3 regions of the Bradyrhizobium sp. CCBAU 25360 genome follow, and region 3 is predicted to be linked to each of the others. Evidence: riboswitches for the same ligand, from Rfam matches in the RefSeq annotation. Region 3 holds a riboswitch; each other region holds the start of a gene.
What was found. A riboswitch is a leader RNA that binds a small molecule or an ion and turns the genes downstream of it on or off. The one in region 3 is predicted to bind cobalamin.
Positions count from the first base shown of each region.

Region 1: linked by a shared signal. The riboswitch ahead of XH81_RS25900 (energy-coupling factor ABC transporter permease) and the one ahead of XH81_RS13460 (TonB-dependent receptor) in region 3 are both predicted to bind cobalamin.
Region 2: linked by a shared signal. The riboswitch ahead of metE (5-methyltetrahydropteroyltriglutamate--homocysteine S-methyltransferase) and the one ahead of XH81_RS13460 (TonB-dependent receptor) in region 3 are both predicted to bind cobalamin.

Region 1 is NZ_LBJA01000042.1:384,183-394,153, reverse strand. It holds gene cobT (nicotinate-nucleotide--dimethylbenzimidazole phosphoribosyltransferase) at 1-964, opposite strand, end outside; gene cobF (precorrin-6A synthase (deacetylating)) at 975-1,724, opposite strand; gene XH81_RS25900 (energy-coupling factor ABC transporter permease) at 1,771-2,448, opposite strand; cobalamin riboswitch at 2,487-2,705, opposite strand; gene cobA (uroporphyrinogen-III C-methyltransferase) at 2,751-3,482, opposite strand; gene XH81_RS25890 (cobyrinate a,c-diamide synthase) at 3,479-4,789, opposite strand; gene cobM (precorrin-4 C(11)-methyltransferase) at 4,789-5,571, opposite strand; gene XH81_RS25880 (cobalamin biosynthesis protein) at 5,568-5,936, opposite strand; gene XH81_RS25875 (bifunctional cobalt-precorrin-7 (C(5))-methyltransferase/cobalt-precorrin-6B (C(15))-methyltransferase) at 5,933-7,114, opposite strand; gene XH81_RS25870 (cobalt-precorrin-6A reductase) at 7,125-7,871, shown strand; gene cobJ (precorrin-3B C(17)-methyltransferase) at 7,847-8,581, opposite strand; gene XH81_RS25860 (precorrin-2 C(20)-methyltransferase) at 8,578-9,309, opposite strand; gene XH81_RS25855 (precorrin-8X methylmutase) at 9,312-9,941, opposite strand; gene cobG (precorrin-3B synthase) at 9,941-9,971, opposite strand, start outside.
Region 2 is NZ_LBJA01000001.1:822,235-832,205, reverse strand. It holds one part of gene XH81_RS03685 (IS5 family transposase) at 127-436, shown strand; one part of gene XH81_RS03685 (IS5 family transposase) at 436-887, shown strand; gene XH81_RS03680 (nodulate formation efficiency C protein) at 1,093-1,815, opposite strand; cobalamin riboswitch at 2,499-2,701, shown strand; gene metE (5-methyltetrahydropteroyltriglutamate--homocysteine S-methyltransferase) at 2,803-5,148, shown strand; gene XH81_RS03670 (hypothetical protein) at 5,659-5,820, opposite strand; gene XH81_RS03665 (hypothetical protein) at 7,195-7,449, shown strand; partial or broken gene XH81_RS03660 (IS3 family transposase) at 7,487-7,629, shown strand.
Region 3 is NZ_LBJA01000036.1:111,185-121,155, forward strand. It holds gene XH81_RS13440 (adenylate/guanylate cyclase domain-containing protein) at 1-440, shown strand, start outside; gene XH81_RS13445 (hypothetical protein) at 565-741, shown strand; gene XH81_RS13450 (hypothetical protein) at 880-1,089, shown strand; gene XH81_RS13455 (hypothetical protein) at 1,203-1,466, shown strand; cobalamin riboswitch at 1,510-1,724, shown strand; gene XH81_RS13460 (TonB-dependent receptor) at 1,839-4,067, shown strand; gene XH81_RS13465 (hypothetical protein) at 4,131-4,712, shown strand; gene ilvD (dihydroxy-acid dehydratase) at 6,010-7,734, shown strand; gene XH81_RS13475 (tetratricopeptide repeat protein) at 7,721-8,551, shown strand; gene xth (exodeoxyribonuclease III) at 8,613-9,410, opposite strand; gene XH81_RS13485 (ATP-binding protein) at 9,545-9,971, shown strand, end outside.

The sequences.
Region 1 (9,971 bases), on a different contig from region 3:
TGGCGGCGCCCGATCCCTCGCCGAGCCGGAGATCGAGGCTGATCAACGGCTGCACGTTCAGCGCGCGCAGCACCAGCCGATGCCCTTGCTCCGCCGATTGATGCGACGGCAGCAGGAACGGCTGGCACGACGGATTGAGACGTGCCGCCGCCAGCGCCGCCACCGATACGATGAAGCCATCGATCAATACAGGGATGCGGCGCTGCGCGGCCGCGATGATCGCACCTGAGATCGCCGCGATCTCCAGGCCGCCAACGGCGCATAGGATTTTTTCCGGCGAAGCGCCGCCAACGCCGTGACGCGCGATCGCAGCATCGATGACACGGGCCTTATGTGCGCGGCCGGCCGCATCGACGCCGGTGCCGCTCCCCGCGATCTCCTCGGCGCTGATGCCGAGCAGGCTCGCCGCGATCGCCGCTGACGTCGTGGTGTTGCCGATCCCCATCTCGCCGAAGATCAGGAGATCAGGCTGATGGGCAGCCGCACGTGCGACGGCGCGCTGGCCGGCCTCGAAGGCAAACGCCAGCTCGGCGGGTGCGAGAGCGGCTTCGACGCTGAAATCGCGTGTGCCGTGGCGCGGCTTGTCGGTGACAATTCCTGCCATCTCGTCCTGTGCCAGCGTGCCGGCGTCGACCACCTCCAGGCTCGAGCCAAGCTCACGCGCCAGCACCGAGATCGCGGCACCGCCGGAGGCAAAATTCGCCATCATCGCGATGGTCACGGCTTGCGGATAGGCCGAGACGCCCTGCGCGACGATGCCGTGGTCGCCGGCGAAGATGATGATCGGCACCCGCGCGGCACGCGGCTGCTCGGTCGCCTGCAGGCCCGCAAGCTCGATTGCGAGCTGCTCCAGCCGGCCGAGTGCACCGGTCGGCTTTGTCAGTTGCGCCTGCCGCGCGATGGCCGCCTCGCGATGGACGGCGGAGACGTCGGGGCAGTTTCGGGTGACCCATTCGGGGAGCATGCTGCCTCGCTTACGGCCTGCGCTTGAGAACGTAGCTATCCATGATCCAGCCGTGCCGTTCGCGCGCCTCCTCACGCAACGCCACGATGCGCGGGCCGACCTCGGCGAGCACGCCTGACATGACGATCTGGTCGGGCATGCCGAGATAGGCGCCCCAATAGATTTGAATCCCGGCTTGATCAAGCGACTGGAACGCCGTGCCGCCGTCGAGCATCACCACCACGGTGTCGACACCTTGCGGCCAGCCGCCTTCGCGCAAGCGCCGCCCCGTCGTGACCAGAAAGGGCTCGCCGATATCGTTGAGCGGCAGCGCATGGGCCGCGCACAGCGCCTGGATCGAGGTGATACCGGGCACGACTTCGATCGTCGGCAACGGATTGAGCCGTCGTGCAATACGCAGCGAGGAGTCATAGAGCGAGGGATCGCCCCAGATCAGCAGCGCAACCTTGCCCTCACCCTCGAGATGGTTTGCGATCGCTTTCGACCAGGTCGCGGCAACCGCATCGTGCCAATCGTCCACGCCCTTGCGATAGTCAGCTTCACCAGCGTCGCGCACGGGAAGATCGAATTCGGCAATGATTGTCTCGTCGCTGGTGAGCACGTCCGCGCAGATCGTCCGCCTGAGATCGGCGAGATCGGACTTCGCCGTCCCCTTGCGCGGGATCAGGACGAGATCAGCGGCGTTGATCGCTCGAACAGCCGCGCGCGTGAGCTGGTTGGGATCGCCGCAACCGATGCCTATCAGGGAGAGCGTGAACATCGCGAACGCGACGGGCGGCCCTTGCGGCCGCCCGCTCGCTTGTCTCTCAGGCCGCGTTGTGCAGGCGCGGGGTGACGAGGCCGGGCGCGGTGACGCCGCGCAGCGACTTCGCCAGTGCCAGCACCGCGAGATCGGCGAGCGGCTCGATCACGATGACCAGCGCATAGGACGCCGCGAACGTCGCGATGTTGGCGAGATTGGTCATGGCAAAACCGGAGCCATAGAGCGCCCAGAACGCCACCCAGGCGATCACACCGGCCTGATAGGTCGTCGAAAGCGCCAGGGCCTGCCGATACTTCAAATCAACATAGGCGGTGTTGCGCGAAATGATCCGTGTGGCGATCGCCTGAATCGCGAACAGCGGCACCAGCAGCGTGGTGATGTTCATGCCGTATTGCGGGATGTCAGCGGGCTCGAAGAACACGCCCTGGAGCAGCAGACCGAACGCAAGGCCGAAGGCCGCAGGCGCCGCGCCGAACAGCAGGAACAGTGTCGAGCCGAGAATGAAGTGCACCTCGGAGACGCCGACCGGGAAGTGCGGCAGGATCTCGAAGAAGGTGAAGACGAGGACTGTGGTGGCGAGCGTCCGCGCCGCGAACGACGTGATGCCCTGCTCACGCACGGTCTCCACCGCGAGCTTCAGCGCAACGCCGCCTGCGGCGATGCCGGTTGCGTAACTCAACACGAGCTTGGCGCCCGTCACTATGCCGGGTTCGATATGCATGGCTCAATTTCCTTCCTGCCGTCACACCCGACGGCCTTGGCCTCAAAACGTGCAGGGCCGGTCTCCTGGCTCGCGGTTCCCCGGGATTTCCGGCCTTCCCGGACCTTGCGGCCCAGTGGCTGATCGGAGTCCCTCACCGCTTACAGTCGCGGGGGCGGCTGGGGTTTTGGGCGCCGCAACTGGGTCCGCCCATCCCCATTCCCGATTATGCTCCGGCGCTTTGCGCCGCGTCGAGCACCATGCCTCTCTTGTGTGCCCCTTTCGCTGAGCCTGCGTCAAGGGGCGAACGGCGGCCAGGGCCGTCATGACGGATAATCCCCCGCCAGCGCCCCAAACAGGATCACGGCGGCCGTCGAGGCGGCGCCGCCGCGCGCAAGCTGCTCGGCAAGCTCGGCGATGGTGGTGCGGACCAGCCGTTCGTCGGGGCGTCCGAGGGATTCGGCGAACAATGCCGGCGTGGTTGGGGCGAGGCCGTGCGCGATCAATTTTGCAGCAAGCGCTGGGAAGGTGCGCCGGCCCATATAGACCACGGTCGTCGCTTCCGGGTCGGCCAGTGCCCCCCAGTTCAGGTTAGGCGGCAACGCGCCGGTGACATCAGCCCCGGTCACGAACTGCACCCGGCGCGAGGTATGGCGCCGGGTCAGGGGAATGCCGGCTTGCGCCGCGGCAACGCAGGCCGATGTCACGCCGGGAACGATCTCGTAGCCGATGCCGGCCTCACGCAGCGTCTCAAGTTCTTCCTCGAGCCGGCCGAAAATGCCGGCGTCGCCCGACTTGAGCCGCACCACGCGTGCGCCTGTCGCCGCATAGTCGACCAGCAGGCGGTTGACGTGGTGCTGCTTGGTCGAGGGACGCCCTGCCCGTTTCCCCACCGCGACGAGATTGGCGCCTGGCCGGGCGAGATCGAGGATCGCGCCAGAGGCAAGATCGTCATAGAGCACGACGTCGGCTTCGCGCAGCCGCGCGGCGCCCTTGAGCGTGAGAAGCTCGGGGTCGCCGGGCCCGGCGGAGATGAAGGAGACGAATCCGCTCACCGGTCCTCCGCGATCAGATGAAAGAAGGTGCCGGTGGCGTGGCCGCGCTGCGAGCCGGTCTCGGCGATGACTGCGCCAGTCGCATCATGCACGACCGCCAGCGGCGTATCAGGCTGGGCAAGAATGGTCGAATAGTGGAATTCGTGGCCGCGCAGGCGCGCGCCGGAGCGATGTCCCGGCATCGGCGCGGCGAGTTCGGCCAGACGATAACCGAGATGCATGCGGCGTTTGGCAAAGCTCGTCTCCAGGCCAAGCAGGCCTGTCATCTCGTGGCGGATTCCGTCCGCATCGGTCAAAGCGGTTCCCAGCACCATATAGCCCCCGCATTCGCCGTGCACCGGCCGCGTTTCGGCGAAGGCGCGCAGGCCGCTGCGAAAACGCGCATTGGCCGCGATCTTGCCGGCATGCAACTCGGGATAACCGCCGGGCAGCCAGCACACATCGGCGCTCGCGTCAGGCGCTTCATCGGAGAGCGGCGAGAATGTCGAGATCTCCGCGCCCGCCCGGCGCCAGGCTTCCAGCATATGCGGATAGACGAAGGAGAACGCCGCATCGCGGGCCAGCGCGATGCGCTGCCCCGGCGGTGTCACGTTCAGCCCATTCGCGGCAGGTTGCGGCGACCAGCTGGCAGCCGATCGCAGCACCGCATCGAGATCGACATGCTCGGCGACGAAGCGCGCGGCCTCGTCGATCAGCTTGCCGATCTCGCCCTGCTCTTCGGCCTGCACCAGGCCGAGATGTCGCTTCGGCAGGCTGATCTCGGCATGACGCGGCAGCGCGCCGAACACGGCAATGCCGGAATCGTTGAGCGCACGCCGCACGAGGTCTTCGTGGCGCGGGCTGGCAACGCGGTTGAGCACGACGCCCGCAAGGCGCACACCGGGGCGATAATCGCGAAGTCCCGCGGCGATCGCCGCCGCGGTCTGCGCCTGACCGGAAGGATCGATCACCAGCACCACCGGCCAGCCCAGCATCTCCGCAATGTCGGCGGTGGCACCGGTGCCGGAGACACCGCGCGCGGCGACGCCGTCGAACAGGCCCATCGATCCCTCGGCGAGCACGACATCGGCGTCCGCGCCGCGGCTGACGAGATGGGCGATGCCCCCGCGGTCCATCGCCCAGCTATCGACGTTGACGGAAGCGCGCCCCGTGGCGGCGGCGTGGAAGGCGGGATCGATGTAATCGGGACCGCTCTTGAAGCACTGCACGTTCAATCCGCGATTGCGCCAGGCGCGCGCGAGCGCCAGCGTCAGCGTGGTCTTGCCGACGCCGGAAGCCGGCGCGGAGATGACGAAGCCTGCCGCCATCACGAGGCCTCCGGAAAGCGTGGCTCGGCACCGACAGGCCGATAGCGACGATCGTAGTCGGCGGCATAGAGGCGGCTCTCGTCGAAATCCGCAGCACCAAGCGTTCTGCCGACCAGAATGATCGCGGTGCGCTCCATCTCGGTGCCGACGGCAGCATCGAGCGTAGCAAGCGTGGCGCGGACGATGCGCTGGTCCGGCCAGCTCGCGCGCCAGACGATGGCGACCGGGCAATCCGCGCCATAATGCGGCGCGAGCTCGGCGACGACCTTGTCGAGCAGATGGATCGACAGATGGATCGCAAGCACCGCACCGGTCGCGGCGAATGCGGCGAGCTTCTCGCGCTCGGGCATCGCACTGGCGCGGCCGGGCGTGCGCGTCAGCACCACCGTCTGGGCGAGACCGGGCAGCGTCAGCTCAGCCTCCAGAGCGGCGGCGGCGGCGGAGAAGGACGGCACGCCAGGCGTCACGGTGAAAGGGATACCGAGTGCGCGCAGGCGGCGGAGCTGCTCGCCCATCGCCGACCAGACCGAGAGATCGCCGGAATGCAGGCGAGCGACGTCCTTGCCTTCGGCATGCGCGGCGGCGATCTCCGCGATGATCTCGTCGAGCGATAGCGGCGCGGTATTGACGATGCGCGCGCCCGGCGGGCAATGCGCCAGCACGCCTTCGGGGACCAGTGAGCCCGCATAGAGGCAGACCGGACAGGCCGCGATCAGGTCGCGGCCGCGCAACGTCAGCAAATCGGGCGCGCCCGGCCCTGCCCCGATGAAATGCACCGTCATGCGCCGTCTCCTTCCGCGATCGCGGCGGTCGCAGTGCGATCCCGCGAGACAACGCGTGCCGAGATCAGCCGTGCACGCGGCCCCGCCGCAGCGAGAGCTGCTGCTTCGGCAACCGATCCGATGCCGAACTTCTCCATCACGAGTTTGGACCGGGTCGGCGTGGCTATCCTGGCCAACATGTCGGCCGGAACAGCCTTGATCGGCACGCCGCACTCAAGCGCGAGCTGCTTCAACGGCTCCGCGTCGGCCTTGTCGCTGACAGTTGCCATCGCAGTGAGGCCTTCGGGATCACCCGCAGCCAGCAGCGCTTCGCGCAGCGAAGCGAGAGTGACATCTCTCCTGAACCCAAACCCGACCACCTTCATCGGACCGTACTCCACTGCACCACCGGCCGTGCCGCCTCCCAGGATCGGTAACGGCCGAGCGGGCCAGCATAAGCGATGTCGACCCGCATCAGCTCGCCGCCGTGGCGCTGGTGCAGATCAACGAGCAACGCTTCCGTCTCCAATGTCACTGAATGTGCAACCAGCCGTGTGCCCGGTGCAAGCCGCGACCAGATCGCATCGAACATCGCGATGTCGAGGCCGCCGCCGATGAAGACCGCATCCGGTGCTTCGAGTGCAGCAACAGCTTCAGGCGCCCTCCCCGTGACGACGGTTATCCGGTGCGAAAGTCCAAACGCCGCTGCATTGCTGCGGATGTTTGCGACGCGATCCTCGCGCGGCTCGATTGCGGTCGCCGTCCCGCCGCACAGCGCCCACTCGACCGAGATCGACCCCGAACCGGCGCCGATATCCCACAGCCGTTCGCCCGGACGCGGCGCCAGCGCCGAGAGCGCGAGCGCACGCACCGGCCGCTTGGTGATCTGGCCGTCATGGACGAACAGATCGTCAGGACGCCCCGAGGCGTGGGGCATACCATGCGTGCCCTTCGCCTCAACGGCGACGGTGATCAGGTTTCCAGCGGGATCACCGGCGAAACCGTCGGCGCGATGTTCTTGGATGCTATCGCGCGGACCACCGAGTGCGGCGAGCGTCCAGAAGGCCGAGGCGCCCCATCCGCGCTCGCTCAACCATTTTGCGAGATCGCTTGCCGCTTTCCCATCGCGCACGAGGCAGATGATGCGCGCCCCTCGCGCCAGATGCGGAACGAGACGTTCGAACGGTGCGGCGTGAAGCCCGAGGCAGACGGCGGATTCGAGCCGCCAGCCCAGCCGCGCGGCCGCAAGCGAGAAGGTCGACGGAGCGGAATGCGCGGTCCACTCGCCGGTCTGCAGCTTCTCGGCGAGACCTGCACCTGCGCCATGCCAGAACGGATCGCCGGAAGCGAGCACCACTGTCGGCCGGCCGCGGCTGCTCAGAACGACGTCGGCGTCGAACGGCACCGGCCACGGACGGCCGCGGCTGCCGACGCCGGCAAGCGCGAGATGCCGTGCACCACCGAAGACGGTTTCGGCCTCATTGAGCGCCTTTCGGCTTGCTTCGGACAGCCCGGCAAGGCCATCTTCGCCGATACCGATGATGGTCAGCCAGGGATCAGCCAAGGAATCAGCCATGACGCGCGCCCTCATTCTGGGCGGAACTGCCGATGCGAGCCTGCTCGCCGCGGCGATCGCGCGCGCAGGCATCGAGGCCATCTATTCCTATGGCGGCCGCACCCGCGCGCCTGCGGATCAGCCGCTGCCGACCCGCATCGGCGGCTTCGGCGGCGTGAGCGGGCTTGCCGACACCATCCGCAGCGAAGGCATTACGCATGTGATCGACGCGACGCATCCTTTCGCTGCGGAGATGAGCCGCAATGCGGTCGAGGCGTGCGCGGAAACCGATACGCCGCTGATCGCGCTGGAGCGCGCGCCTTGGACCGGGATGTCCGGCGACAATTGGATTGAGGTCGCAGATGTCAACGCTGCAGTCGCCGCACTGCCGGAGGCGCCCGCAAACGTGTTCCTCGCCATCGGCCGCCAGCACATCGCGCCGTTCGCAAGCAAGCCGCAGCACACCTACACGCTCCGCTTCGTCGATCCGCCCGAAGCGCCCCTGCCCTTTGCGGCCGAAATGATCGTATCGCGTGGACCGTTCAACCTTGACGGCGAACTGGAGATGATGCGGACGCGCGGCATCGCATGGATCGTCGCCCGCAATTCCGGCGGCGACGGCGCGCGCGCCAAGATCGACGCGGCGCGCCTGCTCGGCCTTCCCGTGGTCATGATCTCGCGGCCGGAGCTGCCCGAGCGCCGACGGGTTGAGAGCGTCACTGAGGTGATGCAGTGGCTCAGTCATTCGACCCGCCTCGGTGCATAGACCCAGCGGCCGACGCGGCGCGTCTGCGAATTGCCGACGATGACCAGCGTGCGCATATCGGCCATCTCGGGCCGGGCTTCGTGCAGCGTGACAGTTTCGATCCTCTCGTCAGCTGTGCTGACCGCGCGCGCAAAAATCACGAGGCGCTCGCCGCAACCGGCGTCCTTCAGCACCGCGAGCGCGCGGCCAAATCCTTCGGGCCGACTTGCGGAGCGCGGATTGTACATCGCAATCGAAAGATCAGCTTCGGCGGCAAGCCGCAGGCGCTTCTCGATGACTGCCCACGGCTTGAGATTGTCGGAGAGATTGATGGCGCAGAAATCATGGCCGAGCGGCGCGCCCGCGCGCGCGGCAGCTGCCAGCATCGCCGTGATGCCAGGCAGCACGCGAATCGAAAGATCCCGCCATTGCGGCGCCTGTTCAAGCGCCTCGAACACTGCAGAGGCCATCGCGAAGACGCCGGGATCGCCCGAGGACACGACAACGACCTGCCCGCCTTCGGACGCAAGCCGCAGCGCTTCGCTCGCGCGCTGCAGCTCCTCGCGGTTATCCGAGGGATGCAGCTTAAGCCCGGCACGCGGCGGCACGCGCGTGACATAGGGTGCGTAACCCAGAATGTCGGTTGCGGCGGCCAGCGCGGCCGTGACCTCGGGCGTTACCAGCGCATCGCTGCCCGGCCCCAGGCCCGCGATGGTCAACGTGCCCGTCATTCTGCAGCGTCCAGTTGCCGGCCCTTGCCGTGCACCAGCACGATCGCGAAATAGGGACAGTCCGCGCCGTCAATGTCGGCGAGCCGCACCACGCGCTCGCCCGCCATGGTGCCGCACTCGACCAGCCAGGCATCATCGAGCCGGCCGGCTGAGCTGAGCGCGCGGCGCACCTTTGCGAGATTGCGCCCGGTCTTCATGACGACAACCGCATCGGAATCGCGCATGCGCCGCTCGAGCTCGTCCTCGGCCAGCGTTCCCATCAGCACGGTCGTCACGTCATCGCCGAGCGCGATCGGCTGCCCGACGCCGTTCCAGCAGCCGACCATGCCGGGAATGCCCGCAATCACCTCGATCTCGACACGGCCCTGCAGGCGTATGTGCAGATGCATGAAGGAGCCGTAGAAATAAGGGTCGCCCTCGCAGAGCACGACGACGTCGACCGCGCGCGAAAGCCGCGCCAGACGCTCCGCCCACTCGTCGTAGAAGCCCGCCAGCAGCTGCACGTACTCGGCGCTGTCGAAGGCGATCTCGGTGGTGACCGGATATTCCATGGGATATTCGGTGACATCGGCCGCCAGCATGCCCTCGACGATCCGCCGCGCCTGGCCCGGCCGGCCCTTCTTGCGGAAGTAGGCGACGTGGCTTGCGGCGCGCACGGTGCGATTGGCGCGCACGCTCATCAGATCAGGATCGCCAGGGCCGAGACCGCAGCAGATGATGCGCCCCATCGCTATTCGCTCCGGCTCGCCAAGGCGTTCACGGCGGCAACGGTAATCGCGGAACCGCCGAGGCGGCCCTCGACCGTCAGCGCCGGCGCCGGCGGATCGGCCATCAGCGCGGCCTTGGATTCGGCAGCGCCGACGAATCCGACGGGACAGCCGATGATCGCCGCGGGCCGTGGGCAGTCACGGTTCTCCAGCATGTTGAGCAGATGAAACAGCGCGGTCGGCGCATTGCCGATCGCAACGATCGCACCATCGAGATGCGGCCGCCACAGCTCCAGCGCCGCGGCCGAGCGGGTGTTGCGCATGGATTGCGCCAGCGCTGGAACGGCCTCGTCGCCGAGCGTGCAGATGACGGCATTGGCTGCCGGCAACCTCGCGCGCGTAATCCCTTCAGAGACCATGCGCGCATCGCACAGGATCGGCGCGCCTCGTTGCAGGGCGGCGCGCGCAGCGGTCGCCATGCCCTGCGTGAAGCGGATATGCGCCTCCAGGCCGACCATGCCGGCGGCATGGATCATCCGCACCACGATTTGTTCTTCGTCCGGCGTGAAGCGGGCAAGATCGGCCTCGGCGCGGATGGTCGCAAAGGACTGCCGGTAGATGGCCGCGCCGTCGGTCTCGTAAGTGTGCGGCATCAATTCCCTCCCACGAGAATGGAGGGATCG
Region 2 (9,971 bases), on a different contig from region 3:
CGCATTTGGCAGAGATGGAGGGCTGGTTGATGTCCGCTCCTGTCCGTAAGCGCCGCACCAGGAGCGGGCCAAAAGCGTTGCATTTGGCCGGACTGCCGTGATTCAAACTCACCGAGGGCTCGAATCATGCGCTACGAACTCGCCGACCATGAATGGGCCACCATCAAGCCGATGCTGCCGAACAAGCCGCGTGGTGTTCCTCGAGTGAACGACAGACGGGTCCTGAATGGCATCTTCTGGATCCTCCGATCAGGAGCACCCTGGCGTGATCTGCCGACGGCGTTTGGCCCATACACCACTTGCTACAATTGCTTCGTCAGGTGGCGGCGGGCCGGTGTTTGGGGCTGCATCATAGAAGCGCTTTCCACTGCCCATGATGCCGCTGTCCAGATGATCGACACCTCCATTGTCCGCGTGCATCAGCATGGAGCCTGCATCACAAGGACCAGCGCCAATCAATGGGAAGGTCCCGCGGCGGCTTGACGAGCAAAATCCATGCGGTGGTCGATGGCAATGGTCTGCCAGTACGGTTGGCGCTGAGCCCCGGTGAGGCCCATGACGTTCGACTCGCCGGAAAACTGCTGTCTCGTCTGAAATCCGGGTCAATGCTGCTTGCCGATCGTGGCTATGACGCGGACTGGATCAGGGAGCTTGCCAGGAAGAAGGGTGCGTGGGCGAACATCCCGCCGAAAAGCAATCGCAGCGATCCGATCTGCTTCAGCCCCTATCTCTATCGTGCTCGCAAGCAGGTCGAGCGGTTCTTCAATAGGATCAAACAATGTCGTCGGGTGGCGACGCGCTACGACAGGCTCGCTGCCAACTACCTCGCATTCGTTCAACTCGCGTCAATCAGGCTATGGATGCGCCTTAATGAGTCCGCGTCCTAGTACGCGCCGCTGAGCTCGACACCTGGCGGAAAAGTATCATGCTGCTTGACCTTTCGTAGGGCAGGCCGAACTGCTGCGAGAAGGGCAGCCGGACTATTGCGGAGCCGTAAGCAACGCAACTGCGGAGCGGGTATGTCTTGCAGTTGGTACGAGGCTTTCGACCGTACGGCAGCTGCGGTGCGATGTTGCTCTGCGCGGCCGTCTACTAAGGCCTTCGGTCCCCTAAGTCTTCCTCTTCCTTTGGCTCGGTCCGTTGAAACCAGGAGCCCGGAGGAAATTTCGCGATGCGCTTGGCAAAAGAGGATTGTGGCTCCCAATCTTGGCCTTCGCTCTTCTCGAAAGTGATGACCCCGTTGTGTGTAAAATAACGTGGTCCTTGGATATCGCAATTCACCAAGAGCAGAATGCGCCATAGATCGCCTTTCTCGTTCGGCTTGTCATTCTGCTTGGGTAAGTAGTCTACCCCAACAGGTTCAATGATAGTGCATCGGCCCTGCCGCAGAAGATCGCCGAGCCGGCCTTGCGGCGTAGTCACAAAGTTGAAGTTACTTGGATCATGCAGAAAGCTAAAGTTTGCGTCCCTTTCACCATCTGCGACTTCTTTGGCGATCAACGAGAGCGCTAGGGCACGCCAGCCCAATTCCATCGGCTTCGCATAGGTTGACGCAAGCTCAATCGTACCGTCGAGCGCGACTTTCCAGGTGATAGCGTACTGTTCGTCTGATTTGTTGTCTCGGTGCCTGGTCCACGAAACGAAAACATAGTCGTTTTCGCCAAGTTCAACGACCCCCCACATCTGAGGGACGAACTGTGCCACCTTCGAGACATTGGAGATGATTTGTTCTATCGTCTCACCATCTTGCGCTCGCCACGTTGACTTGAGTCTTTCGACAAGTGGGTTGTCGCTGGCGCCAATGGTGTTGCTCATGGCAGCCGGCCAGGCTAGGCACATTAGAAGTCCGCCCAGGGCAAGCCATAGCGCGGGTCTTCCCGACATTCTCTTCATAACCCTCGGCCTATCGCGTTTCATCCGTACATCTTTCAAAGCTGGCAACCTTGAAGCTGCTATGAGCGGGCGCAAGAAGTTTACGGAGAGGCGACGGGGCACCCGTGGCTATCCCGCGCGGGCAGCCGCTCCCCTCTATGTCACGCGCCGCTAACTTCCCTAGCCCGCGACAGCTTCAATTGGCTGAGCTGGACATACCGAGCAAGAGAGACTGGGTATGTCGAGCGGCTTGCATTCTTTGTGCCAGGGAGAGGGCGGAGAGTTGCACGGGTTTTATGTCCCTCTTGTCGACTTTCCAACCTGCGCACGCTTCGATGTTTCCATTCAGTGTATCGGCCGCAGTTTGTGGATCCTTTCAAGTGCGTTTGCCGTCATTGAACCGTCTGGTACGCGATCGTTGGCGTCGGCGTGCGGCCTACATGATGGCTGGCGACACGAAGCCGACTTAATCGATGAACTTTGAAGTCTGGTTAGCACGCAAGTCAACCTGCTCGTCCCGTATGTTGCTAGATTGCGCTGCTCATAGAAAGGCACGGTTATTCGCCTAGATGTCGCAGATTAGCTTGGCACATGATCTGAGAGGTTGACGGAAGAGTCCTCCTGTCGATAATCCAAGTCGTCGAGGTTCTCCGAATCCCACTTGATCCGGAGCTAAGAGGGAAGCCGGTGCAAATGCCGGCGCTGCCCCCGCAACTGTGAGCGGCGAGCTACTGTCCAACGATGTCACTGAAGCCAGCACGGCTTCGGGAAGGCCGGACAGCAGCGATGACCAGCAAGCCAGGAGACCTGCCCCGACGATGTATTGGTCCACGGGCGGGGTGTCTCGGTGGTGCGCCAAGCAGCCGTCGCATGCGCGACTTCCTCTGCCTGCGTCCGCCATGGCCTTTGTCCCCAACAGGGGTTAACACTATGTCTCTTCTCTCTCTTCCGGTTGCTACGCTCGGGACGCCACGCATCGGTCCAAGGCGTGAGCTCAAACTCGCTCTCGAAAGCTACTGGGCGGGAAAGATCAGCGAACAGCAATTGCTCGAGGACGCATCCGGGCTGCGCGCAGCTAACTGGGCTCGTCAGAAATCTCTCGGCGTCACGATCATTCCGTCGAATGACTTCTCGCTGTATGATCAGGTGCTCGATACAAGTGTCATGGTTGGTGCTATCCCGGAGATCTACGCCTCGAAAGGAGACTACGTTTCCCTCAAGACGTACTTCGCCATGGCTCGCGGATCACAATGCGACGACCAGGATACGAGTTGCGGTCTCCGCCAGCGGGGGTCTGGCGCACCCGCGCAGGAAATGACTAAGTGGTTTGATACCAACTACCACTACATGGTTCCCGAGTTTTACAAGGGACAGGCGTTCAGACTTTGCTCTCGCAAACCCATCGAAGAGTATGAGGAAGCAAAGGCTCTCGGCTTTCAGACCCGCCCTGTCCTGATCGGGCCCGTCACATTCCTAAAACTCGGCAAGAGTGCCGATGGCGCGTTCCAGCCCCTATCCCTACTAGATGATTTGATACCGATCTATATTGAGGTTCTGCATGAATTGGCCGAACGAGGGGCAAGTTGGGTTCAGTTTGACGAGCCCTGCCTGGTCCTTGATCTGGACGAAGCGGTACGAAAATCACTGCTACATGCTTATAAGCGGTTCGCAAAAGAGGGACCGGCTATCAAGATCATGGTTGCCAGCTATTTCGGCGACCTAGGCGACAATTTGGATACCGCCTTGAGCCTCCCAGTCTCGGGTCTGCACGTTGACCTGGTTCGAGCGCCAGAGTTGTTGGATCAGATCATTGCTGTCGGTCGAAGAGATCTCGTAACGTCGCTCGGTGTCATCGACGGCCGGAATGTGTGGCGATCGAATCTGTCGTCGCTCCGTCGGCGGTTGGAGCCCGCGATTGCGAAGCTCGGCAAGCACCGTGTACAGCTCGCTCCATCCTGCTCGCTGCTTCATGTGCCGGTCGATGTTGAACTCGAGACCGGGCTCACGTCCGACGTCAAGAGCTGGCTTGCTTTCTCTGTTCAGAAGATGCGTGAGCTTGCGATCCTGGCGCGAGCACTCGCTGGCGACCAAAATGTCGGGCTCGCTCTTGCCGATTCGGAATGCGCTGCGACTGCCCGGCGGACTTCGCCGAAGATCCATGATGCCAATGTCGCTGCCCGGATGAGCGCAATCGACCAGACGATGCGCCGGCGCGCAAGTCCGTTTGCACGTCGTTCCGAGATCCAAAGGGCACGCTTTGGACTACCAGCTTTTCCCACCACGACGATCGGATCGTTTCCTCAGACCACAGAAGTCAGAAATGCTCGGGCGGCGCATGCGCGAGGCGCGCTGAGCGACGAGCAATACGATAGGTTCATCAAGGAGGAGATAGCCCGCGCCGTACGTTGGCAGGAGGACATCGGTCTTGACGTCCTCGTGCACGGCGAATTTGAGCGCAATGACATGGTGCAGTACTTTGGCGAGCAACTCGCCGGCTTCCTATTTACCAGGAAGGGATGGGTACAGTCTTATGGTTCGCGCTGCGTCCGGCCCCCGATCCTGTTTGGCGATGTAGTGCGGTCGAAGCCGATCACTGTGGACTGGTGGCGTTACGCGCAATCACTAACTAGCAAGCCAATGAAGGCGATGTTGACCGGACCGGTGACGATCCTGAACTGGTCGTTTGTTCGCGATGATATTCCTAGGAGCGAGGTCTGCCGTCAGCTTGCGCTTGCGATCCGCGACGAAGTGCGCGACCTCGAGAATGCCGGTGCGGGCATGATACAGATCGACGAAGCTGCACTTCGCGAAGGATTGCCCTTGCGCCGATCGGAGTGGAAGGCCTATCTCGATTGGGCCGGAGAGTGCTTCCGCATCTGCTCATCAGGCGTTACCGATCAGACGCAAATCCATACACATATGTGCTACTCCGAGTTCAACGACATCATCGGTGCGATCGCTGCAATGGATGCGGATGTCATTTCGATCGAGACGTCGCGATCGAAAATGGAACTACTGGGCGCATTCAGGAAGTACGAATACCCAAATCAAATCGGACCTGGCGTGTACGACATCCACTCTCCACGCGTTCCCGAGGTGAGCGAAATGAAGGAGCTGATGGTGCTGGCTCGGACGCGTTTGCAAGAATCACAGCTCTGGGTCAATCCGGACTGCGGCTTAAAAACGCGCAAATGGGAGGAGGTGCGGCCTGCGATTACCAACATGGTCGCTGCCGCCCGCGAACTGCGCGCTGCATCGTCTCCGCAAAATCATTGATCCGGCGCTCGGTCTGTTCTCGACCAAGCTACTCGCTTGTGGTCAATACCGCCCTCCTTAATCTCGCGGCAAGACTTGGGGCCAACAAAAAGTGCTTGGCCCCAGTTGATGGTTGGAACGGATGTGCATCCGGAGAAACGACGCTGACGGCTCGCGGTACTTGGCCGAAAGATAATAGCCGACGGTTCACCAAGGCGAGAACATTGGCCGAGAATATGGACTCATATCGATACGTTTATCGTAGCTCCTTATGCCGTGCTAAGCGATCGTTTGGTCTGAGAGACGAAATCTACACCGTGGTGTCTCTCATAAGAAGAGTGGGAACGGTTGCGACAACAATGAGAGGGGTGATGCCGGACGTAACCGCAAGGGGCTTCTCATCGGTCCGCTCGGACATGTTTCCCCGTCAGGCGCTCTCATTCGATGAACCCCACATAGTGTCCGACGAGAGGACGCCGAAGCCAGTTCCTGCTTCAACTCACACCAATCTATTGTGCAGGATCGCCGCCGCTATCCGAGCCAGATACGCCAATGCGTTGGCTGCACGGCGACGTGCTCTCCGGTATTCGCGTTGATCCATCCGCCGAACGCCCGGCGGCAGGGAAAGACCACCCGGTGAATTGAATTCCCCTCGATCACGGCAATCTCCAGATCCTGATCGAAGGGCGGCATGATTTCGAGCCGCTCCCAGATCAAATCGCCATTTGATCCTGAACAAAGTTCATCGCTGCGAGCTGACAAATTCAGACAACCTTGTGAACATTACGAACATCGCTTGGCGTTCGCGCGAGCAGGCTCTGCGCGATTCGACCGGACGGCGCGCGGTCTTGATGGCGTGAGCCGCGGCAGAGGGCAGTCGGTGGCATCGTTGGTCCGGAACACTGTCCGCTCGCGAATATTTGGATTTTCGCCGGCAAACAAGGCCTGAGCTTCCGCCGAATGGATCTGGGGCAGCTCAAGGCCTCGGCTGTCGCTATTTGTAACTGTTCTGCACGAACTAAACTGGTCTGCAGCTCCAGCAATCTGGCTTGTGGCGGGGTAAATGGCCCGGTTTTCTATCATGTCACGTCCCTTGTTGGTGAGATACTCCGTGTTCTGCGGCGTCATCCCGTGGAGTGCGGGCGACTTCAGCCGCGCTCTCGCGCGCGTAGCACGTGCTCCAGCGAGAGCGCGAAGACGCTGGATTCGGTTGACACCAATAGGAGGGACGTAGCGTTGCTCGGAGCCCATAATCGGGCCTGTCCGCAGGTCGATAAAGTAGACGTCATCGCAAGCGGCGCAACTTATCATGTGTAGGTCATCAACCCGCGGCTCGGCTGCGCCCGAAAGGAGTCCTAAAAAGTGATGGCTGGTGCTTGGACATGAGAGCATCATGGGCTCAAGTCGTTCTTTCTGCCATGCGTCTGACCTTACTAGAAGATCACCTCTATCAGGACACAGCCGTCGTAGCATTGATGCGGGTCAAAAGCCTCGTTCGTCCGGGAGTGGTTGACCTCGAGCGGCCGCACGTGCCGCAAATCCCCGCGTGGCAGTGCACATGTCCGAACTCGGGCATGCGCGAATCCATCGCACTCTCTGCAGCACGCCAGCGTGTTGATTTGAGGCGCAACTCACGCTCCATGGGCTACGGCAGCATTGTTCCTCATTGCTCCGTGCACACGGATGGTCAAACGATTGTTCGCCTTCATCGTCGGTAGCCTTGTCGGGGCTGATCCCACCTTTAGGTCTCGGCACTGGAGTCCTGGACCTGGGCTCATCGAAACGTGGGCTGCGACAATCCTTATGATCGGCTTACCGTGGGGGCGGCTAGTGGACCGTCGGATGGAAGACGGGTTCCTGGCCTGATTGCCGCACGATCGCCTGCGCGCATAGTCCCTCGCCGGCGTATATAAGAAATCTGCGCGCAAGCGGCTCGTGCCGTGCCGTTACATCTGATCGATCTTTGGATGGGCGGACAGACCTCTTGGGGGGCTACTTGAGGCAGATCAAATACTCGCGATGCGAATGGCAGAATAGTCGATAAGCGAACCACGGGAAGCGAGGGGCATGCCTTCATTTAATGTTCGGTTTATTAAGACCGTTTGTGACGATACCGGCGGCGAGCATCGTGCGTGCCAGGCAGCATTCAAGGTCGATGCCGTCTCCCTGAGTGCTGCTGCTCAGCAGGCGGAGACTGAATTTTGCAAGCAAAAGAGTGTCCGCGATTGGACAATATTCGCCGATGTATTGGAGCTTCGAACCCCACCTGCCTTAGCTAATCCGTCCACATCAGCCTTTCGAGCATCCCGCAAGGACGCCTGAGTAAGCAAGGGTTTCGCACTTCCTGAGTTTTCCACGGAAGCGCGACATCTTAAGCACCGACCAAGGCTATTCACGGCCGCGACGTTCACCGGCGTGCTCGCCAGTCATGGCATCGCCATTAGCATGGACGGCTTGCTTGCCCGCGATAACGTATTCGGCGAGCGTGCCTATGAGACTGTGCCTACGCTCGCGTCTTGATCGGACTCGGCTATGAAACCTGAACGCACGGCCGATACGGGTAAGCGTGACTTTAGATTCGTACGACGAGTGGTCGAGATTGAAGGAAGTTGTGGTGGGTACGGCCACCAATCATGCGGCTCATGATCGCGAACTCTCTTGCGACTTATTCCTTTATAACAATCTTGAGCTTCGCTCGGACTGGTATTATCCGCGTTCTCTCGTCGGCGGCAGCAGGTGCCTGAGCTCGCGCACCGGTCCGCCACGGGATCGAGGACCGCTATGTCGACGAACTGAATGAGCACGTCGAAGCAATTGTGGACACGTTGCGGGAGCTTAACGTGATCGTGCATCGACCGATGAGCCTTCTGTTGGTGCGGTCTCGAGCGATGACCGACTATTTGCCAGAAGCAATGCGCAAGTGATAGTCGCGCCCGAACCATTCAAAACTAATTCCCCAGCTTGCGACGATGACGACCTGCTGTTGTCCGGCCTCTACATAGATATCAACGTCCTTTCGGTCCCTCCTGACGTTCGTTTTAGTCAAAGACGCCGGCCCCGAACTGGCCAGGATCCTTGAACACAATCGCTTTCCGGTCATCCCGGCTCGGCAGCGCCATAGGTGGATCTTTGCCGGGGGGATTGCTTTACTGTCGATGCGGTCCGCGAAGACGGGTCCAAGGATTACTTCGACTAGTACCGGAGGCGGCGGCTCGTAAAGCCATTGCTTTGGGAGCCTGATAGCTGGCGAAGGTGTGCTCGTTAGAACTTGTCAAAGTTATGCTGCATCAACTAGTTGCCAGAACCAAAAACTGTAGCGTAAGCGCCGCAGAGCCGCAGAGCCGCAAAGTAGCTAAGTAAAATTAGATGTACTCTCGCACGTTTCAGGTCGACGCTCGTCGAGTGCGCCTCTCAGCGGAAAGTTGGGACGTGAACACGCTCAGATCTTGCACCATCGTGCCCGTGATGGTCTTGACGTATCAGGATGGAGCTTTCGAATGTCATTTGATCGTCCAGTGACTTTAAGGGAGACTGTTGCTTCAATGTCACCAGACCGATGAACGGCCGATCTACGCTCGCGCGACAAGAGATACCACATGTTCGATATCTATTTGAACCGAAGACACGATCTTTTGGTCGTCCCGACAGGCTTTGGGATCCCGCCGGGATTGGACGGCAATTGGAAGAGAAAGAGGCGGGCGGTTCGTTCCGTGAGCGACGTCATTCGTCAAGATGTACAACAGCGTGGTTACCACCGACGTCGTTTGATCTCGTACTGGTCCAAGGCGGTTGAGATCTCCTCACACTCCTAGTCGACGCCGCTATCTTATGCTGAACCGTTCTTCGGAAGCTTCGGGCAGGATGTGGCCGATGCGTCGAAAAAGTTGCTTAAAGCGACCAGACCAGGGGGGCATCGCGTATTGGGCTTAGCGAGCAAGCTTTTCTTTTGAAAGCGGGGCGCGCCTCTGGAGCTTACCTCAAAATAGGTGTTATGAGGCTTTTTCTTGGGTCAATGGCGTGCGCGTGAGTTTTCACGTCTATACTGAAGATACCTACCGGCTAGCCGCACGGGCCGGTCGAGTATCGAAGTCGTTAAGCAGCATTGGCTACTTGTATAGCAGCGGCCCGGAGTGGCCGGCTCATATGAAGCGCATCGCAGGCCACGCGCCCCAACTCGGCATTTTCGGCCAAAGCTGATGCGGGAGGCCGGATGCGGGATCCTCGCCGAGGAGGGAAGGGAATATCTTGAGAGGCTCGAACACTTAGATCAGTGAACTATGCAGGCGTAGGTTGAGCGAGAGATCGCGCAACAGCCGAAAGCTGAGCAACTGCGCCTTTGACTTCGCAGCTGGGAAGGAACGCGGGCAGAAAGCGCCCCACGGCAGGCGATTGAGCCCACGTAAACCGCTACCGGGGCGACCGCCAGCCGCTCAACCCCTTGCTGATCGTGATGTACTCAACTAGATCTCGAAGTCACATCTTGAAACAGTGGCGTTGCAATTGGTATTAGGAAGTCGTTCAACGCGGCTAGGGATATTGTGATTCAAACCTGAGGGATGAGGCTTCTGGCCTCCTCATGCACATCAGCGTGGTCGAGACGGTCGGCTAAACTGATCTCGCGTTGGCTTACTCATTCTAGCGCGTGTCGGTTGCTTCGCCGCAAATAGAAGGGCGTCGATGGGAACGTTCTCTGAGGGCGAGGCGAGGTGTATATGAGGTTTGCAGTTCCACAGCTGTACTAGCCCAGACGTCTCGCGTTTGGAACGCATGACCAAGTTATACCTGACGCCACTCTTATATATCGTCTGCTTTTTGCGGTCGTCGTGCCGTGAAAACTATGCTAC
Region 3 (9,971 bases):
GCTCCGAGCTGATGATGAGCTTCACCGTGATGGGCGACGCCGTGAACCTGGCCTCGCGGCTGGAGGCCGTCAACAAGGTCTACGGAACCCGCATCCTGATCTCGCAGGCAACTGCCGACGCGATCGGAGCGCGGCTCGAATTGCGCGAGATCGATCGTCTGGCGGTCGCGGGCCAGAGCGCGCCGCAGCCGATCTTCGAGGTGATGGCGCGGGCGGGCGCACTCACCGGCGCGCAGGACAGCCTGCGCACGCATTATGCCGAAGCGCTCGCCGCCTATCGGGCCCGCCGCTTCGACGAGGCCCGCGCCGCCTTCAACGCCGCGCTCGAAGCCGTCCCCGGCGACGGCCCCTCGCGCACGATGCTCGGCCGCATCGCGCAGTTCGAGGCCAAGCCGCCGGAAGAGGGGTGGGACGGCGCCTGGCGGCTGGAGCAGAAATAGCCGTTTTTGTTGCGCCAGCTCGCCCTGTCCGGAAAAAACGTTTCTACTCGATAACGATGTTCGCCGTGACCTATTTCCCGGGCTTAGGTTGGATGTCCTTGAGGCGTTTGACGGGGACACGCCGATGACGGAACTTCAGGACAGGCTGGAACGGTTCGAGACGCTCACCGCCGAATGCGAGCTGATCGCCAAGCTCGCCACCGACAGCACCAAGCGCGAGTTCTATCTGAAACTCTCGGAGCAATACCGTCAGCTGGCGGTGGACATGCGGCAGGCGATCGCGACCAAGGCTGCTGCCTGACGCCGGCTGCAATCCGTTCTTAAGGTTTGGCGCGCATCCTTGACCTCGCGAGCGATCGCTCGTGGTGGAAAGGCCGGGGTTCGCTGCAATGCAGCGCACCTCGCGAGTGTCATTTGCCATGCTTGACAGGGCAATCACATGCGCCTCGTTGCCGTGATCATATTCGCGCTCATGACGGCGGCCTGCGACCAGGAGCAGGACATCACCGGCTCGACGCCGACCTGCCCGATGCGGAACTACAGCTACAATCCCCGCGACATGAACCAGTGCGTCAATGCCTGCAAATCGTGCGATCGCGGCACCACGGTCACCTGCACGACCTCCTGCACCCTCAAGGGCGCGCGCTGAGCGCACCGCCTTCTGCCTTGTAGGGATGCAACCCGTGGAATGGGCGGTGCCTGGGCACCGGAACGATCCACATGGGTCAATCATTGAAGCAAGTGGGCAGGACGCGGAGTCCGATGGAAATGGGTATGCTCGATCCCGGCCGGTTTCTGGTGTCGTGCTCGCATTGCGATGCCTGGCCGATGGCAGCCAACGTGAAGCGGTCGAGTTGGACGGCGTCTCCACACGAGGTGCGCTTTGTCTGCACGCGCTGCCGGCGCGAGGAGACCGCGATCGTCTCGGCCTCCGGCGAATTGACCCCGATCAAGCGCGTCGATGTTCCGCCGCGCGACGTCGCTGCCGCCTGGGCCCAGGCGCAACGGGTGCGAGGGCGGACCTGAGCGGCCGGCACCCAACGGTCGATTGACTCCCGGGGCGAACGGCTCGTAAATGATCGGCGACGGTTCTCCTCATGGAGATCAAAAGGGAATGTGGTGCGGGATTGTCCCAACGCAGGGATTTGTCTCAACGCCACGGCTGCCCCCGCAACTGTAAGCGGTGAATCTTTCGTCTCATGCCACTGGGAATCTCGGTCCTGGGAAGGCGACGCAAGGTCACGACCCGCGAGCCAGGAGACCTGCCGTCAGCCGTGGTCACACGCGAAGATGTCGGTCGGGGAGTACAGACATTGGCTTCACCGGAGCAATCCATCGCTCTGCCGTGAAACCTCGTTCGCTGTGACGTGCCACTGACGTCATACCGAGGTTACCATTGTGTCCCGTCTTGTCCCTGCTGCCAGGCGCCTCAGCGTCGGCCTGCTCGCATCCGTTTCCTTCCCTTCGCTCGATCTGTCCTCCGCCTTCGCCCAGCAGGCGCTTGCCGAGCAATTGCCGCCGATCGAGGTGACCAGGTCCGACGATCAGAACCGAACGCGCGCCAGGGCGATCGGCGATGGCGAGGCGGGGGTGAGGACGAATGTCGCGCCGGCAGGCAATGGCGCCGGCTCATCCGGCTCCGGCGGTGAGGCTGCCGCCGGCAGCGGCGGCATCGTCGGGGCCGCGACGACCGTCATCACGGCAGCCGATATCGCGCATTCGCCATCGCAGACGCTCGCCGAGATCATTGCGACGCAAACGCCGGGGGCCCAGATCACGACGTTCTATGGCGGCCAGATCGGCGCCAAGACCAGCGTGGACCTGCGTGGCTTCGGCGCCTTTGCCACTGCCAACACGCTGGTGCTGGTCAACGGCCGGCGGCTGAACGACGTCGACATGGCGCAGGTGGACCTCTCCACCATCCCGCTCAATTCCATCGAGCGCATCGAGGTGACGCGCGGCAATTCCGGCGCGGTGCTCTACGGCGACAACGCGGTCGGCGGTGTGATCAACATCGTCACCAGGAACGGCGTCGGCGGACCGCCCGTGACCGCGCGCATCGAGGCCGGCTTCGGCTCGTTCAACACCAGACTCGGCAACGTTTCGACCTCGCTCAATTCCGGTCCGTGGTCGACCTCGTTCTATGGCAACACGGTCAGGACCGATGGCTATCGCGACAACAATCGTTATTCGCAGCAGAACGGCGTCGGCAATCTCAACTACACCACGCCAGGCCTGACGGCCTTTCTCACCGTCACCGGCGACAATCAGGAGTTGCGACTGCCGGGCGGCCGCACCGTCGATCCCTCGATCGGCCTCAATGAGGTCGCGACCAACCGAAGGGGGACCAGCACGCCGTTCAACTATGCCAACCAGCAGGGTATTGGCGCGACCGCCGGGTTCACCAAGACCCTGGTCAACGGCGTCGATCTCATCGTCGACGGCGGCGTGCGCGACAAGAAGCAGCAGAGTGCGTTCTTTTCCAGCCCGACGCCGGTTCCGGCTTTCTTCTCGTCGACCTATGTCGGTTCCCATCTGACGACATGGTCGATCACGCCGCGGCTCAGCGTGAAGAGCCTGCTGCTCGGCATGCCGTCGCAGCTTCTGACCGGCATCGACTATTACGATGCGAGCTTTGAGCAGAACCGCGGCGCCGGGCAGGGGCTCGCCCCCTGGCACAATTACGACCTCAGGCAGCAGACGGTTGCGGGTTATTTCCAGCACACATTGGGAATCGCCCCCACGACAGACATCTCCTACGGCGCGCGGTTGCAGAACGTCAGTCTTGCGGCACGCGACAATTTCGACCCGGCAGCTCCGTTCAACGCCGACATCGGCGCGTTGCCGCTGACGAGCAACGAGACCCAATATGCGCTGCATCTCGGCGCCGAGCATCGCCTGAACGACCAGGTCTCGCTGTTCGGCCGCGTAGCGCGCGCGTTCCGCACGCCTGATGTCGACGAGCGCCTGTCCTCAGGGCCTTCGTTCGATCCCTTGACCTTCGCTGCGATCCCGCAAACGTTCCAGCTCAAGACCCAGACCTCGCAGGACATCGAGGGCGGTGTTCGCATCAAGGGCGGCGGGTTGCAGCTGCAGAGCAGTCTCTATCTGATGGATCTCACCAACGAGGTCCATTTCAATCCGGTCCTGTTCTACAACACAAATCTTGATCCGACCCGCCGCTACGGCTCTGAGACCAGTCTGTCCTATCGCGTCAACGACGCCCTGCTGCTGCGCTCCGGCGTGGCCTATACAAGTGCGGTCTTCCGCGAAGGTATCTGGGCCGGCAACGACGTGCCGCTGGTCTCGCGCTACACGGCGAGTGCGGGTGTCACCTGGAACATCTGGCAGAATTACGTGGTGCTCGATGCCACCGCGCGCTTCTGGAGCGAGCGTCGCATGGACAACGACCAGGCGGGCACCCAGAAGCCGATCCCCGCCAACGGCACGATCGATCTCAAGCTCAGCGGCCAGGTTGAGCGCTACTTCTGGTCCCTCAGCGTCAACAATGTGCTGAACGCGCTCTACTACGACTACGCCATCGCGAGCACCTTCACGGACGGCCGCTTCAGCGCCTATCCGCTGCCCGGCCGCACCTATCTGCTCAAGGCCGGCGCAACGTTCTGATTTTCGCCAGGGCCGTCACACGCCCTCAAACGGACTAGAATTCGAAGAGAAGGAGATTCAACCATGGCTCTCGGCATCCTGCCGTCTGGTGACGATCGCTCCCGGCTTCACCCGGTCGCGCCGCGCCTTGCGCCGATGTTCTGCTTTGCGCTGCTGACGGCGTCATGCGCGCTCGCAAGCTTTGCGTTCGCGTGCGCCACGCCGTTCGCGGCCTTCGCCGTCATTGCCGCGGCGATGCTGCCGCAGCGTCCGGCGCTGCTCGTCGTCACCGGCGCCTGGCTCGTCAACCAGATCATCGGTTTCGGCGTGCTGCATTATCCCGTTGATGCCAGCACGATTGCCTGGGGCTTCGTCATCGGCGCGGCTGCGCTTCTGGCGACCGCGGCAGCTTCGGCGGTGCTCGGCCTGCTGCCGCAGGGCCGCACGCCGTTGGCGCTGCCGATCACGCTCATCGCCGCCTACGGGATTTACGAGATCGCGCTGCTCGCCGCGACGCCGTTCCTCGGCGGCGAGGGCGCCTTCACCGCCGCCATCGTGACGCGCATCGCTCTGACCTGCGCCGTCTGGCTCGCCGGCCTCGTCGCGATCTGCGAGATCGTCCGTCTGGTCGACCCGGCCGGACGCAAGCGTGCGATGTCGGCCTGAGCGGCCGCTCGTGGCCGTAGCCTGTGTCGCCCTCTGTCAATCCGCGTCGCTGAAAATATTCCACTTTACCGAAATTCGGTTTCGGCGTATGTGTGGTCCATCCCGGCTCACCAAGAGGGGCGATCATGTGTCGTCACGCATCGCGAGCCGGGCTTGCGGTGGACGCGGCAGCGTCGGCACGAGAGGCGCGGGCAGGGCGGGGTGTCCCTGTGAGCCCGAGGCTTCGTGCGACGAGCGGCGCTGTCAGGCTTCGTCTCGTCTGTAAGTTTCCGGCTTCGTCGACAGGGCCAGGAAAAACTGCGGCGAAATGGCGGGCCGCGCGTACGGCAAAACCGTGTGGTCCTGGCCGTCGTTGCTACGGTCAAGCTTCCGCGGAGGTGCGAGCGAGCCCAACCGGGCAGACTGCATCATCCAATTCGCGGGGCGAGGGAGGCCAGAAGGAATGGTCGGCTCCCGGGAGATCACGGCATAAGCCGTCCAGCCACTGCGCAGCGAAGGCGGAGTGATTGGCCACACCTGTACGCTGCTGTGCGGTTCTTTCTGCGTGTGCATTTCGCGCAGCGGACCGCGGGTGCGAGCCAGCACCCGGCCTTCCCTGCGCCCTCTTGGATTGGAGGGTGGAGAGTTGAATCAAAGCTCGGGCGAAATCCGCCGCGAGGACGCGAAGACGTGTCTACGATTTAAATGCAGGTTGGAGGAGTGCCGCCACCTCATACTCCGTCATTGCCGAGCAGGAGAGAGCCTACGTCAAACTCTCGTCTCGTGCCTCGGACGCAGCGCAGCGCCCCGGCGATGCGAAAGCATCGTCCGGTGCGCTGCAGAGCCGGGGCCCATGTCTCCGCGAGCGCTATCTGTGGTTTCTGGGTCCCGGCTCTGCGCCGCAACGCTCGCGCGTTGCGACTTGTCCGGGATACGGGAGGGAGTAGCCAACGAGCGGAAGGGCACACCGACTCACTTGCGCACGCCTGGTCGCCGAGGAGGAGTTGGGCGCAGTGTGCGTGCCACAAAATCTGAAGTTGTGGATCGTCATCTTCCTGAGGGTATTGCAGTAATCCAACCCGTGTCTTCCCGGTAACGATTGTGCTGTCTCCGCAACACTCATCCCGGATTTAACCCTCATCACCGGCGGTTCGCATCGCCGCCGCTTTTTGGCCACACCCGAACATGAATAAAATCACTCTAATGTTTTACGGGCAGCGGCGGTCTTCGAAGGGCCACGAGAAAATCCCAAGGTCGATTCAAATCTTGGCTCTGATTTTTCGGGTCTGAAAGGGTTGACCGAGGAAACTGGTTTGCGATGAACGCGAAGACCGACATCAAGCAGAGGCTGCCGAGCCGTCACGTGACGGAAGGCCCTGCGCGCGCGCCGCATCGGTCCTATTTCTACGCCATGGGTCTGACCACCCAGCAGATCCACCAGCCTTTCGTCGGCGTTGCCTCCTGCTGGAATGAAGCCGCTCCCTGCAACATCGCGTTGATGCGCCAGGCGCAGGCGGTGAAGAAGGGCGTGGCGTCGGCCGGCGGCACCCCGCGTGAGTTCTGCACCATCACCGTCACCGACGGCATCGCCATGGGGCATGACGGCATGCGCTCCTCGCTGCCGTCGCGCGAATGCATCGCCGACTCCGTCGAGCTGACCGTCCGCGGCCATGCCTATGACGCCCTGGTCGGGCTCGCCGGCTGCGACAAGTCGCTGCCGGGCATGATGATGGCCATGGTCCGCCTCAACGTGCCCTCGATCTTCATCTATGGCGGCTCGATCCTGCCCGGCACTTTCCGCGGGCAGCAGGTCACCGTGCAGGACATGTTCGAGGCCGTCGGCAAGCATTCGGTCGGCGCCATGTCGGACGAAGACCTCGACGAGATCGAACGCGTGGCGTGCCCCTCGGCGGGCGCCTGCGGCGCGCAGTTCACCGCCAACACCATGGCGACCGTGTCCGAGGCGATCGGCCTCGCACTGCCTTACTCGGCCGGTGCCCCGGCCCCCTATGAAATCCGCGACGCCTTCTGCATGACCGCGGGCGAGCAGGTGATGGACCTGATCGCCCAAAACATCCGGCCGCGCGACATCGTCACCCGCAAGGCGCTGGAGAATGCCGCCGCCGTGGTCGCCGCCTCTGGCGGCTCGACCAATGCTGCGCTGCACCTACCGGCGATCGCGCATGAGTGTGGCATCAAGTTCGACCTGTTCGACGTTGCCGAAATCTTCAAAAAGACACCATATGTCGCGGATTTGAAGCCGGGTGGCCGTTATGTCGCCAAAGACATGTTTGAAGTAGGTGGCATACCGCTTCTGATGAAGACGCTGCTCGACAACGGCTTCCTGCACGGTGATTGCCTTACCGTCACGGGCCGTACGATCGCCGAAAACCTCAAGAGCGTGAAGTGGAATCCGCACCAGGACGTGGTGCACCCGGCAGACAAGCCCATCACCGTGACAGGCGGTGTGGTCGGTCTGAAGGGCAATCTGGCGCCAGAAGGTGCGATCGTGAAAGTCGCGGGAATGTCCAACCTCAGGTTTACCGGTCCGGCCAGGTGCTTCGACCGCGAGGAGGATGCTTTCGAGGCGGTCCAGAAGCGCACCTACCGCGAAGGCGAAGTCATCGTGATCCGCTACGAGGGGCCCAAGGGCGGCCCCGGCATGCGGGAAATGCTCCAGACCACCGCGGCGCTGACCGGCCAGGGCATGGGCGGCAAGATCGCGCTCATCACCGACGGCCGCTTCTCGGGCGCCACCCGCGGCTTCTGCATCGGCCATGTCGGGCCGGAAGCTGCCATTGGCGGCCCGATCGGGCTGCTCGAGGACGGCGACATCATCGAGATCGACGCGGTCGCCGGTACCCTTAACGTAAAATTGAGCGACGCCGAGCTCGCCCAGCGCAAGACCAAATGGACCGCTCGCGCGACTAACCACACGTCGGGTGCGCTCTGGAAATATGCTCAACAGGTTGGACCAGCGGTCGGGGGGGCAGTGACCCATCCGGGCGGCGCGCACGAGAAACAGTGCTATGCGGACATCTAGGCGTGCCATAGTTGCGTTTGTGTTGGGGGTCGGTGCGCTGGCCGCGCCGGCGCTTGCCTTCGACGGGGCTCCGGTCAACCCGAAGGACGCGACCATCCCGGTCGTGACCACCTTGCCGGGGAGCGCGGCGACCGCACGCGGCAAGGTCGCGCCGGCGGCCGTGCCTCAGGCGACCTCGCTTAGTGCGCTGCAATATGCCGCCGAGGGTGGTCACCCCATCGCGCAGTGGAAGCTCGGCCGCATGTACGCCAATGGCGACGGTGTCGCCCAGGACGATCTGCGTGCCTTCGAATATTTCAGCCGGATCGCCAATGCGCATGCCGAGGACAGCCCGTCGGCACCGCAGGCGCAGATCGTGGCCAACGCCTTCGTCGCGCTCGGCCGCTACTATCTGAGCGGCATCCCGAACTCGAAGGTCAAGTCGGACCCGGAGCGGGCGCGGGAGATGTTCTCCTATGCTGCCTCCTATTTCGGCAATGCCGACGCGCAATACGATCTCGCCCGGCTCTACCTGAAGACGCCGGACGCCTCGCGCGAGGATTTCCGCTACGGCGCGCGCTGGCTCGGCCTCGCCGCGCAGAAGGGCCAGCACGAGGCGCAGGCGCTGCTCGGCCAGATGCTGTTCAACGGCGACCGTCTGCCGCGACAGGCCGCGCGCGGCCTGATGTGGCTGACGCTGGCGCGCGACAGCGCCGGTGCCGACGAGACCTGGATCAAGGAAAGCTACAGCCGCGCCTTCGCCAAGGCCTCCGACGACGACCGCGCCATGTGCCTGCAAATGCTGGAACAGTGGGTGCAGGGCGGCCGCCGCGAGTAGGGCGGCAACTCGGTGCCGGTAGGGTGGGCAAAGCGCAGCGCGCCCACCAACTCTGCGGACGTTAGGCTGCCTCCAGATCCAGATCCGCCCACACCGGCACGTGGTCCGAGGGCTTCTCCCAGCCGCGCACATAGCTGTCGATCCCGACATTGGCCAGCCGGTCGCTGGCCTGTGGCGACAGCAGCAGATGGTCGATCCGCAGGCCCTGGTTCTTCTGCCAGGCCCCGGCCTGGTAGTCCCAGAAGGTGTAAAGCCCGGGTTCATCCGTGACGGCCCGCAAGGCATCGGTGAGGCCGAGGCCGAGCAGGGACTGAAAGCTCTCCCGCGTCTCGGGCTTGAACAGGGCGTCCTCGGTCCAGGCGGCCGGATTGTGCACGTCGCGGGCGTGCGGGATGACGTTGAAATCGCCGGCGAGGATCAGCGGCTCCTCGGTCTTGAGGCGCTCTTTCGAATAGTCAAGAAGCCGGGACATCCATTTGAGCTTGTAGGGATATTTCTCCGTCCCGACCGGATTGCCATTGGGCAGATAAAGGCAGGCGATGCGCAGCACCCCGCGCTTGAGCGTGACCACACCCTCGATGAATCGGGCATGGGCGTCCTCGTCGTCGCCGGCGAGCCCCGACTTGGTCTCGTCGAACCGGAGCTTGGAGAGCAGCGCGACGCCATTGAACGTCTTCTGCCCGTGCGTGACCACGTTGTAGCCGAGCGCCTCGATCTCGAGCCGCGGGAAGGCCTCGTCGACGCATTTGATCTCCTGGAGGCAGACGATGTCCGGCTGGCACTCCCTCAGCCAGGTCAGCAGGAGGTCGATCCGCTGCCGGACCGAGTTCACGTTCCAGGTGGCAACTCTGATGGTCATGTCGGCGGGCTCCGGGCAGGGGCCATGGTTAGAACAAACTGCAAACGCGCCCGTCAAGGACGCCGCAAAATCTCCCACAAAATTAACCCGGCTTAAGCAGGCGGCAGGCCATTGATCGTCAAAAGGTTCCGCGAATGGGATGGCCGGACAAATCGATGAAGCGAACCGAGCCGCGTGACGGCCTGATCGGCGCGTTCCTGTATTGGCTCGGCGGCTTCGAGATCGAGGACGGCCTGACCGCCGATCTCAGCGAGCGCGAGATTCGCCGCATCCGCGCCAAGCAGATCGACGCCGTAACGCGGCTGATCCCCGTGACGATGGCGGTGACGATGCTGAACGTCGCCATCGTGCTGATCCTGTTCTGGGGCCGGGGATGGAACGACTTCCTCGCGATCTGGGGCCTGACGCTCGCCGCCACCGCCTCGCTCGCGGTGCGCGCCTGGCGGCGGTCGCATCAGAACCCGCCGCAGGAGGCCTCGCCCCGCGCCGCGCGGCAGATGCTGCGGCAGGCGGTCTTGCTCGCCGCGATCTGGGGCGCGTTGCCGCTCGCTCTGTTCAGCC